One region of the Arthrobacter sp. Y3221160 genome, then DNA from elsewhere that is predicted to be linked to it. Evidence: riboswitches for the same ligand, from Rfam matches in the RefSeq annotation. Region 1 holds a riboswitch; each other region holds the start of a gene.
The links. A riboswitch is a leader RNA that binds a small molecule or an ion and turns the genes downstream of it on or off. The one in region 1 is predicted to bind S-adenosylmethionine.
Positions count from the first base shown of each region.

Region 2: it holds a riboswitch for S-adenosylmethionine, as region 1 does, so the genes downstream of both, AC5RWG_RS13760 (bifunctional o-acetylhomoserine/o-acetylserine sulfhydrylase) here and AC5RWG_RS11275 (acyl-CoA dehydrogenase family protein) in region 1, are expected to answer to the same signal.
Region 3: it holds a riboswitch for S-adenosylmethionine, as region 1 does, so the genes downstream of both, AC5RWG_RS08440 (flavin reductase family protein) here and AC5RWG_RS11275 (acyl-CoA dehydrogenase family protein) in region 1, are expected to answer to the same signal.

Region 1 covers NZ_JBNHHU010000001.1:2,407,815-2,411,079, reverse strand. Annotated here, with positions in the region: gene AC5RWG_RS11280 (acyl-CoA dehydrogenase family protein) at 1-104, opposite strand, end outside; gene AC5RWG_RS11275 (acyl-CoA dehydrogenase family protein) at 273-1,511, opposite strand; SAM riboswitch class IV at 1,588-1,702, opposite strand; gene AC5RWG_RS11270 (zinc-binding dehydrogenase) at 2,029-2,985, shown strand; gene AC5RWG_RS11265 (CoA-binding protein) at 3,049-3,265, opposite strand, start outside.
Region 2 covers NZ_JBNHHU010000002.1:153,573-156,837, forward strand. Annotated here, with positions in the region: gene metX (homoserine O-acetyltransferase MetX) at 1-356, opposite strand, end outside; gene AC5RWG_RS13760 (bifunctional o-acetylhomoserine/o-acetylserine sulfhydrylase) at 437-1,762, opposite strand; SAM riboswitch class IV at 1,830-1,944, opposite strand; gene AC5RWG_RS13765 (VOC family protein) at 2,172-2,813, shown strand; gene AC5RWG_RS13770 (CPBP family intramembrane glutamic endopeptidase) at 2,898-3,265, opposite strand, start outside.
Region 3 covers NZ_JBNHHU010000001.1:1,813,655-1,816,919, forward strand. Annotated here, with positions in the region: gene AC5RWG_RS08430 (hypothetical protein) at 181-393, shown strand; gene AC5RWG_RS08435 (prephenate dehydratase) at 481-1,350, shown strand; SAM riboswitch class IV at 1,512-1,626, shown strand; gene AC5RWG_RS08440 (flavin reductase family protein) at 1,679-2,185, shown strand; gene AC5RWG_RS08445 (aldo/keto reductase) at 2,236-3,225, opposite strand.

The DNA.
Region 1 (3,265 bases):
AGCTCGCGGCTTAACGCCCCGGCGGCGATGCGCGCGAAGATCGGACGGTATTTGGCGGCCGCGGCGTCGAAGGCCGTGGCGAGGTTGTCGAGTGTTTCAGTCATGGTGGTTCTCCTGGAGGTCCGGCCGGGGGGCGTCAGATGGGGCGCCCGGGTTGGGGGCAGCGGTGATGGGGCCCGCGGGTTGGGGCCATCGGTGATGGGCCCGCGGATGGCGGGCAGTCATGAGGCGACCCGCGGGCTGCGGGCAGGGTGGGCGGCGTCCTGCTCCGCTCAGGTGTAGAGCGAAATCGGCTGGACGTCGCCGAGCAGGTAGTTGGCGCCGACCTCGACCTTCTTGTAGTCGACCGTGTCGTGCAGGGTGTGCGTGCGGATGTTGCGCCAGAAAATGTCCAGCCCGACCTCGGTTTTCGCGGAGGACGAGCCGGTGGTCTCGAAGATGCGGTTCGCCACGTCCACCCCCACCTCGGTCGACACGACCTTGAGCCTCGCAATTTCGAGCGCGAGGTCCGCCCGGGCTTCGGCGCTCAGCTGCGCGCCGGCGGCAATAACAGCGTCGAACCTGGCGTTCGTCCGGTCGGCCAGGGCCTCCACCGCGGCGACCCGCGACACCAGCTCGCCGTAGACCCGCTGGGTCAGCGGGTCCTGGGCATAGGTCTCCTGCGTGCTGAGGAACCAGGAGTTCCGGCGCGCCAGCGTGATCCGGCGTCCGCGGTCCAGCGCCCCCTGCGCGATGCCCAGGTAGAGGTTGCCGAAGGCCAGCTGGATGTACGGGGTAACCAGCGTGGAGAAAGGCTCCTCCCCTACCTCGCCGATGATGTCCGCTTCGGTGACCTGCACGCCGTCGTACTTCACCGAGCCACTGGCCGAGAGCCGCTGTCCGAGCGCATCCCAGTCCCCGAGGTATCCGATGCCCGTTCGGTCATGCTCCAGCGCGAGGGCCAGGAACTTGCCCCGCTCAGGTCCGGCCGCGATCACGGCATTGACCAGGATGGCGTCGCCGACGGAAGCGCCGGTGGAGAAGTGCTTGGTGCCGTTCAGCCGGAAGCGGTCGCCGTCGGGAACAAGTTCCAGATTCGGGTCCACCGGGTTCACGGAGTCGCCCCAGGACCAGCGGCCCCGCGCGGAGCGGCGGAGCAGTCGTTCCTGGACCTGCGCATCACCGTAGAACACGACGGCGCCCAGGTTGGCGTAGTGGTAACCGAGTATTTGCGCGATCGACGCGTCCGTGCGGGCCAGGATGCGCACGGCGTGCAGCGCGCTCTCCCAGTGCCCGCCCTCGCCGCCCCATTCGGCCGGGATAATCAGGTTGAGCAGGCCCGAGTTGCGCAGCAGCTCCACCTCGGCGTGCGGGTCGGCGTTGCGTCGGTCGCGCTCCAGCACGTCCGGGGCCAGCGCGGCGGCAACGCCTTCGGCTACTTGCTGCCATCGGGCCAGTTCCTCGGCGGTAGCCTGTCCGGCCCACGGGGCTCGGCGGGTTTGCGGGTTGTTGGCGGTCACGACGGCGGTCATGTTGGCTCCTCACGGCGGGGCTCCCATCCGGACCCGCGGCGCAGCAACCCGTCACGGTTGGGGCGCAGCCCGGAGGGGGCCGTACTTGCCGGGCACGGTGTTGTGCGCGGCCGGATCCTCATCTGGGGCACCCCGCTACGGGAGAGGGTTGCCGCCCAACCAGCCAGAGCTTGTCGTTGGGACTCTTGATCTCGGAGTCGAGTATGCCGGGGCCGAGCCGGCGCAGGGAAGCACATGACAGGCCATGACATTCTGCTGCCGTTTGTTACGGAAACCGCTTCTGATGACGACGACGGCCCGTCGCCCCAGCCGGCTCCGGGGGCTGGGGCCGGCAGGCTCCGCCCGGCTCCACGGGCTGGGGCTGCAGGCTTCCGCCCGGCGCATTGAGCCGTGCGCATTCCTCTGCGCGGCTGTCCCCTACTGGCCTGGTTACGAGGGGACTACCGTGGAGGTGCACTGCCAATATGGCCGGGCCGGGACGGGCACCGTCCGCTGGCCGTCGTACGGGAGGTTCATCATGAAGGCATGGCAATTTGTCGGCACGAAGAAGCCGCTGGAGCTTAATGAGGTTCAGGAACCCCACGCTGGCCCCGGTGAAGTGGTCGTCGACGTCAAGGCGTCGGGGGTCTGTCACTCGGACGTCTCGACGCTCGATGATCCGGGATGGATGGCGCTGTTCCAGCACGGCCTGCCCCGCACCATGGGCCATGAATCCGCCGGCGTTATCAGCGAGGTCGGCGAGGGCATGGACCATTGGAAGATTGGCGACCGCGTAGGCCTCTCTCCGGTGATGTCCGACGGGGACGCATTGGGTTACGGGAAGTGGGATGGAGGCTTCGCCGCCAAGCTTCGCGCGACCGACGACAATCTCGTCGCCCTGCCCGACGAAGTGCCGTTCGACCTCGGCGCGATGGCGACCGACGCCGGCTTGACCGCCTACCATGCCATGATGGCGGTCGGCGGGGCGAAGAACGGCATGAAGGTCGGTGTCATCGGCCTGGGCGGACTGGGCTACATCGGTGCACGCTGTGCCGCGTTGGTCGGCGCCGAGGTGTACGGCGCCGAGGTCAATCCGGAAACCCAGAAACTGGCCGACGAGATCGGATTGGCTGGCGTCGGCGCCTCGATCGAAGAGTTCAAGGACAAGAACCTGGAGCTGATCGTGGACTACGCCGGCTTCGGCACCACGACCTCGGCCGCCATCGAAACACTCGCGGAGTTCGGCACCCTGGTTCAGGTGGGCATGGGCCGGTTGGAATCGACCATCAATACCTACCCGATCATCATCAACCAGCTCTCCATCAGGGGCTCAAAGTCCGGTACCAAGGAGGATCTTGCCGGCATCTACGAGCTGATGAAGACCGGTCAGCTCAAGCCACCCATGAACCACATCAAGCATGCCGACATTCCCGGCGCAATCGACAAGCTTCGCGCGGGAGGTGTCGTCGGCCGCTTCATCGCCATGTACGAGTGATGCGCGGACTCGAGGCGGCCGTCCGAAGGCGGGGCAGGGCTGACCGCAGCCCATGAGCGGCTGTTACAGCCCGAAGCGCGGAGCCTCGATGGCCGGGCAGGTATCCATGACGACGTCCAGTCCGGCCGCCTTGGCCCGTTCCGCGGCGGCTTCGTCGATCACGCCCAGCTGGAGCCACACCGCCTTGGCACCGACTTCGATGGCCTGGTCCACCACCGGGCCGACCTTCTGCGAGTTCACGAAGCAGTCCACCACGTCGATCTCGCCGGGAATGTCCCCG
Region 2 (3,265 bases), on a different contig from region 1:
AGCCGCGCCTCGGCCCGGACCGAATCGCGGATCGTGACGAACGGGAAGCGTGAACCCCACGGCGTCCCGTCCGGAGCCGGCGACGAGGGACCGGTGGAGCCGTAGCAGCCGCCAATCATGTTGGCGGCCACGACGAAATAGCGCTCCGTGTCGATCGTGGCACCGGGGCCCACCAGATCGTCCCACCAACCGTCCTCGTCCGAGCAGCCGCGTGCGACGTGCGTGCTGCCGGTCAGGGCATGCTGAATCAGGACGGCGTTGGACGCGTCCGCATTCAAGGTGCCCCAGGTTTCAAAGCCGAGGACCACCTCGGGCAGATAGCCGCCGGCTTCCAACTCCAGCGCACCAACCGGCATCCGGCGCAGGATGCCGTCGGTCGCCTGTTCCACCAGTTCCTGCGGTTGCACTATCGTCACGCTGCGCTCTACCTGCTTGCCTAGTCGTCCGCACCCTTGGCGGCGCGGAAACCGGCCTCCAGGTCGGCGATGATGTCGTTGACGTTCTCGATGCCCACCGACAGGCGGACCAGCCCGTCGGTTACCCCGGCCGCGACCCGCTCCGCGGCCGAGAGCTGGGCGTGGGTGGTCGACGCCGGGTGGATCACCAGCGAGCGCACATCGCCCAGGTTGGCCACGTGCGAGTGCAGTTCAAGGCCGTCCACGAAGCGCTTGCCGGCCTCGATGCCGCCCTTGATTTCGAACGCGACGATGGCGCCGGTCCCCTTCGGGCCGTACTTGCGGCCGCGCTCATACCAGGGGCTGGAGGGCAGGCCGAGGTACGCGACGGAGGCAACGTCGTCGTGCTCTTCCAGGAATTCGGCCACCCTCTGAGCGTTGGCCACATGCCGCTCCACGCGCAGGCTCAGCGTCTCCAGCCCTTGGGCAATCAGGAAGGCATTGAACGGCGAGATGGCGGACCCCAGGTCGCGCAGCAACTGCACCCGGGCCTTGAGGATGTAGGCCAGGTTGGCGCCCAGAGCGCCGTTGACGCCGAGGTCGCGGGCGAAGACCAGCCCGTTGTACGTGTCGTCCGGCGTGTTGAACCCCGGGAACTTTTCGGGGTCGGCGGCGAAATCGAACGTGCCGGCGTCGACGATCACGCCGCCGATCGCCGTACCGTGGCCGCCGAGGTACTTGGTGGCCGAGTGGAGCACGATGTCGGCCCCCCACTCGATCGGGCGGATCAGGTACGGGGTGGACAAGGTGTTGTCAACGATCAGCGGCACGCCGTTTTCGTGGGCGATGGCGCTGACCGACTCCAGGTCCAGCACGTCCTGGCGCGGGTTGGAGACGACCTCGCCGAAGAACGCCTTGGTGTTCGGCTTGACGGCATCGCGCCACTGCTGCAGGTTGTCCGGATCCTCGACGAAGGTGACCTCGATGCCGAACTTGGGCAGCGTGGTGCGCAGCAGGTTGTAGGTGCCGCCGTACAGGCTGGGGCTGGCCACGATGTGGTCGCCGGCCTCGGCCAGGTTGAGGATGGAGAACGTCGACGCGGCCTGGCCCGAAGCAAGCAGCAGGGCGCCGACGCCGCCCTCCAGGTTGGCGATCCGGGTCTCGACCGCTTCCTGGGTGGGGTTGCCGATCCTGGTGTAGATGGGTGCCAGTTCGGACAGGGCGAACCGGTCGGCCGCGCTCTGCGCGCTGGGGAACACGAACGACGTGGTCTGGTAGATCGGCAGTGCGCGGGCGCCCGTGGCGGCGTCCGGCTCCTGCCCTGCGTGGATCTGACGGGTTTCAAAGGACCAATCGGCGTTGGACATGGTGCAACTCCTTCACTGGAAGGGGCCATCCGGGATCCGGCCGTGCCGGCATGTCTGTCCCGGGTGTGACCCGCGCTTGCGCACCGCCTTATGGCGGCTGCCTGGTCTTCACCCGGGGCACCCCACCGCGGTTGGAGGGTTGCCGGCCAGCAAACCGGGGTTTTGCGCTGGCACTCATGACCTGCCTCCAGTCTCCGCAGACAAGCCGGCGGCCGCAACAATATGACACCTTATGACTGGGCACCGGTCTCCGGACCGCCTGTCCGACCGTCCGCTTCGTCACTGTTGCCGGCGCGTGCCGGGGAGGCGGATTTGCTGTCCGGAACGGCGCGTTCACCACGAGCCGCAAATTGAGTGACTTAGGTCACCCTAAGTCGAGAGCGGGTTCACAAAGTGCCAAGATAATGCCATGCGCTTCGACCATGTTTCTTATGCCGCTGAACCCGACGGTCTGGCTGCCACCTCAGAGCGGATCTCCAAAGCCCTGGGCATCGACGCCGTCAAGGGCGGGGTTCACCCCCGCTTCGGCACCCGCAATATGATCTTCCCCCTCACCGACCACCACTACCTGGAGGTCGTGGAGGTGCTCGACCACCCCGCTTCCGACAAGGCCCCCTTTGGCCAGGCAGTGCGGGCGCGGTCGGAAGCCGGCGGCGGTTGGATGGGCTGGTGCGTGGCGGTCGACGACCTGACCCCGTTCGAAGAACGGCTGGGCCGCCACGCGGTTCCCGGCAACCGCAAGTTCCCGGATGGGCAGGAACTGAGCTGGCAGCAGATCGGGATCAAGGGCCTCATCGCCGACCCGCAGGTGCCCTACATGTTGCGCTGGGATGACGGCACCGAACCGCTGCACCCGTCCAACGCCCGCCCCGCCACGGTCAAGCTGATCGGCCTGACCATCGCCGGCTCTTCCGAGCGGGTGGCGGACTGGCTAGGCACGCCGGTCGACGGCCTGCTGGACGACGTCAAGGTCGCCTGGACGGCACCGAACGGTACGCCGGGCATCCTGTCCGTCCGCTTCGAAACCGCCAACGGAATCGTCGAACTGTAAGTCTTTCGAGAGGATCGACGTCGTCGATCGCCGCAGCGGCGCCCTGATCGCAAGGCCGGGCGCCGCTGCGCTGCCCGGCCGGTTTCACGTGCCGATGCCGATGGCCGGCCCCAGCAGTGTGTAGCCGACGAAACCGGCAATATCCAGCAGCGCGTGCGCCACCACCAGCGGCATCACCCGCTTGGCCTTTGTATAGGCGTAGCCGAAGACCAAACCCATGAGGAAGTTCCCGATGCCCGGCCCGATGCCCTGGTAGAGGTGGTAGGTCCCGCGCAGGGCGGCGCTGACGAAGATCGCGGACCAAATGCCCCAGCCGAACCTCGCGAAGCGGTTGAAGAGATAGCCCACCATGACCACCTCTTCGAGGACCGCATGCCGCAGCGCGGACAGGATCAACACCGGAACCGTCCACCAGTATTCGTCCAGGGCCGCCGGGACAATGGCGGTGGTGA
Region 3 (3,265 bases), 590 kb from region 1:
CACCACGCCGCCACGCCGGGTGTGGCGCACGCCACGCCGGTGCGAAATTCATCTGATGTCATCTGGGATGGCAGAATGTAAAGTTCCATGCACCGTTCCGCATGGCAGGCTCGTTCCGGCCGGAAGCTTCCATCCCGCGTTTCTCCTGCGCGGAAACCTCCGGCCACGAAAGGCAGAACCATGGCCACTTCCCTGGCTACCAAGTCGTTGACCGCACAGACGGCTTCCGAAGCGCACGATCTCCTGAATGCTGCGGTCGAAGAGTTGCAAAAGCTCGCCGCCATCGACGGCGATTGCGGCATCTTGGTCACTCGCACCGGCCCCGGGCAGTTTACGGTGGAGCTGAGCGACGACGTGCCCTACGGCATCACCCAGGAATCGCATCTGTACTAAGCGGTTGGCGGGCCGGTCCCGGTTATATGACGCCGCCCGGTTGCCCGGAATGAAGCGCCGGCCCGCCCCGGTGGGATAATTTCGCCCATGGCTCCAGCGATTGCGTACCAAGGTGAACCCGGCTCGAACTCCCACATGGCTTGCCTGGAAGTGCGCCCCGGTTGGGAAGCGGTGCCGTGTGCCAGCTTCGAGGATGCGTTCGCTGCCGTCACCGGCGGCGAGGCGGAACTGGCCATGATCCCCATCGACAACTCGATCGCCGGGCGGGTGGCGGACATCCACGCCCTGCTGCCGAAGACCACCCTGCAGATCGTGGAGGAATTCTTCCTGCCCATCCGTTTCAGCCTGCTGGGCGTACGCGGGGCCACCGTGGAGCAGGCCCGGGAGGTGCACAGCCACATCCATGCTTTGGGCCAGTGCCGCAAGCTGATCCGCAGGCTCGGGCTCACTCCGGTCATCGCAGGCGACACCGCCGGTTCGGCCCGGGAGGTGGCCGAATGGAACGACCCGACCAAGGTCTCCCTGGCGCCGCCGATGGCCGCCGAACTCTACGGCCTGGAGGTTTTCGCGGAAAAGGTCGAAGACGATCCGACGAACACCACACGGTTCGTGGTGCTGGCCGACCGCCGGCCGGTCCCGTCCCGCGAGGAACTTCCCGGTCCGGCCGTGACCAGCTTCGTGTTCCGCGTGCGGAACGTGCCGTCCGCGCTGTACAAGGCGCTGGGCGGTTTCGCCACCAACGGCATCAACATGACCCGGTTGGAGAGCTACATGGTGGGCGGCGAGTTTGCCGCCACCATGTTCATGGTGGACGTCGAAGGCCACCCGGACGATCCCGCCATGGTCCATGCCTTCGAGGAACTGGACTTCTTCACCACGGAAATCCGCATCCTGGGCGTGTACCCGGCGCATCCGTTCCGGCAGCAGACCGTGCGCCCGGGCGCCGCGGCGCAGTAGCCGTGGGGCCAGCAGTCGGACAGTAGCTTCGGGGCAGCAGCCGTCGCACGGCCGCCCGTCGGGCAGAAGCCACCTCGCGTGGCCCGGGAGTAAAACGCTGCATTTGACGAACTGTTACCGGCGTTTGACCCAGGCCCTTCCCCGCTCTTAGCGTGGAGACGAATCAAGAGCGCCAACTTCACAGCCCTGGCTGGTTGGCCGGCAACCCTCTACCGTAGCGGGGTGCTCCAGGTGATGATTCGGCCCGCCGGGGATGTCGGCAGGCAAGTACGCGTATCCACCCGCAGCAGCTCGGCCGCAGCGGATGCGCCCAAGCCCCAAGGACGCCATGTCGCTACACCATGACCTGACCCCCCACACGTTGCGCTCCGCCTTCGGCCGGTTCCCCTCGGGCATCGCGGCGCTGTGCGCGACCGTCGACGGCGAGCCGCAGGGCATCGTCGCCTCCTCGTTCACCGTGGGCGTCTCCCTCGAGCCGCCGCTGGTGATGTTCGCCGTGCAAAACACCTCACGGACCTGGCCGCTGGTCCGCCGGGCCAACCGGATCGGCGTCTCGGTGCTCGGTACCGGGCACGACGGTGTCTGCCGCCAGATCGCGTCCAGGACCGGTGACCGCTTTGCCGGCCTGAGCCTGCACGGCACGGACGATGGCGCGCTTTTCCTCAACGACGCGGCGCTCTGGCTGGACTGCTCGGTGCACCAGGAGGTCCCGGCCGGGGACCACCACGTCGTGCTGCTGCAGGTGCACGGACTGTCCACGCACGACGGCACCCACGAGCCCCTGGTCTTCCACGATTCCGCGTTCCGCCGGTTGGAACAGCCGGCCTTCGTCTAGGACGCATGGTCCCGGCTCCGCCCGCAGCCGGCGCGGCCGGGCGCGGGCAGCTAAGGCAGCGGCCTGCCTCGGGCCGCCACCCACAGGGAGTACCACTCCTCGCGGGTCATCGATGCTCCAACCGCTTCCGCCTCGGCACAGGCCCGGATCCGGTCCGGGCTGCTGGTACCGACGACCGGCCGGATGCCTGCCGGATGCCGCAGCAGCCAGCCCAGCACCACGGCCTCGGGCGGGCACCCCTTGTCCCGGGCAAGTTCCGTGACCAGGGCTGCCGCTGCATGATCCGCCGGGGGTGGGGCATCCGCGGGCGCGGAAGCATCCGGTGTCGCGGCCTCCGCTGCCGCACGCCCGCTGTACCGGCCCTGGGCCAGCGCGCCCCAGGCCTGCAGCTCCACCCCGTGGGCGGCGCAGTATTCCAAGGTGCCGTGCGGGAAGCTGATCCCCGGTCCCTCCGGGTGGTTCACCAGCACCCCTGACTCCAGCCAGTCGCGTCGGTGCAGGCTCATTTCCAGCTGGTTCACCGCCAGCGGTTCATCCAGCGCCGACTGCAGCCAGCGCATCTGTTCGCCGGACATGTTCGAGACACCAAGGCGGCGCACCTTCCCGGCCATCCGAAGCTCGTTGAACGCCGCGGCGATCTCTTCGGCCGGCGTCAGCGGATCGGGCCGGTGGATCAGCAGCGTATCCAGGTGATCGGTGTGCAGTCGGCGCAGGCTCTCGTCGGTGCGGGCCAGGATGGCTTCCCGCGAGGAGTCGTAGTGCCCGACCATGCCGGGGACCGGCAGCCGGATGCCGCATTTGCCCTGCAGCCGGATCGAGTCGCGCAGCTCGGGACTTTCCGCCAGCACCCGCCCGAACGCGGCCTCGGCCTTGCCGTGGGCGTAGATGTCGGCGTGGTCGAAAGTCGTGATCCCGGCCTCCAGCGCCGCCGCCACGGCCGCGTGCGCGGCGGCCACGTCGGCCGCTTCCAGCGGCCCGCTCCCCCAGCCCCCACCCAACCCCATGCAGCCGAAAATGAGGCGCGAGCCGGCGTCGTTCATTGATAGTTCCCCCTTCGCTGGGCAGGTTTCCAGCGTACGA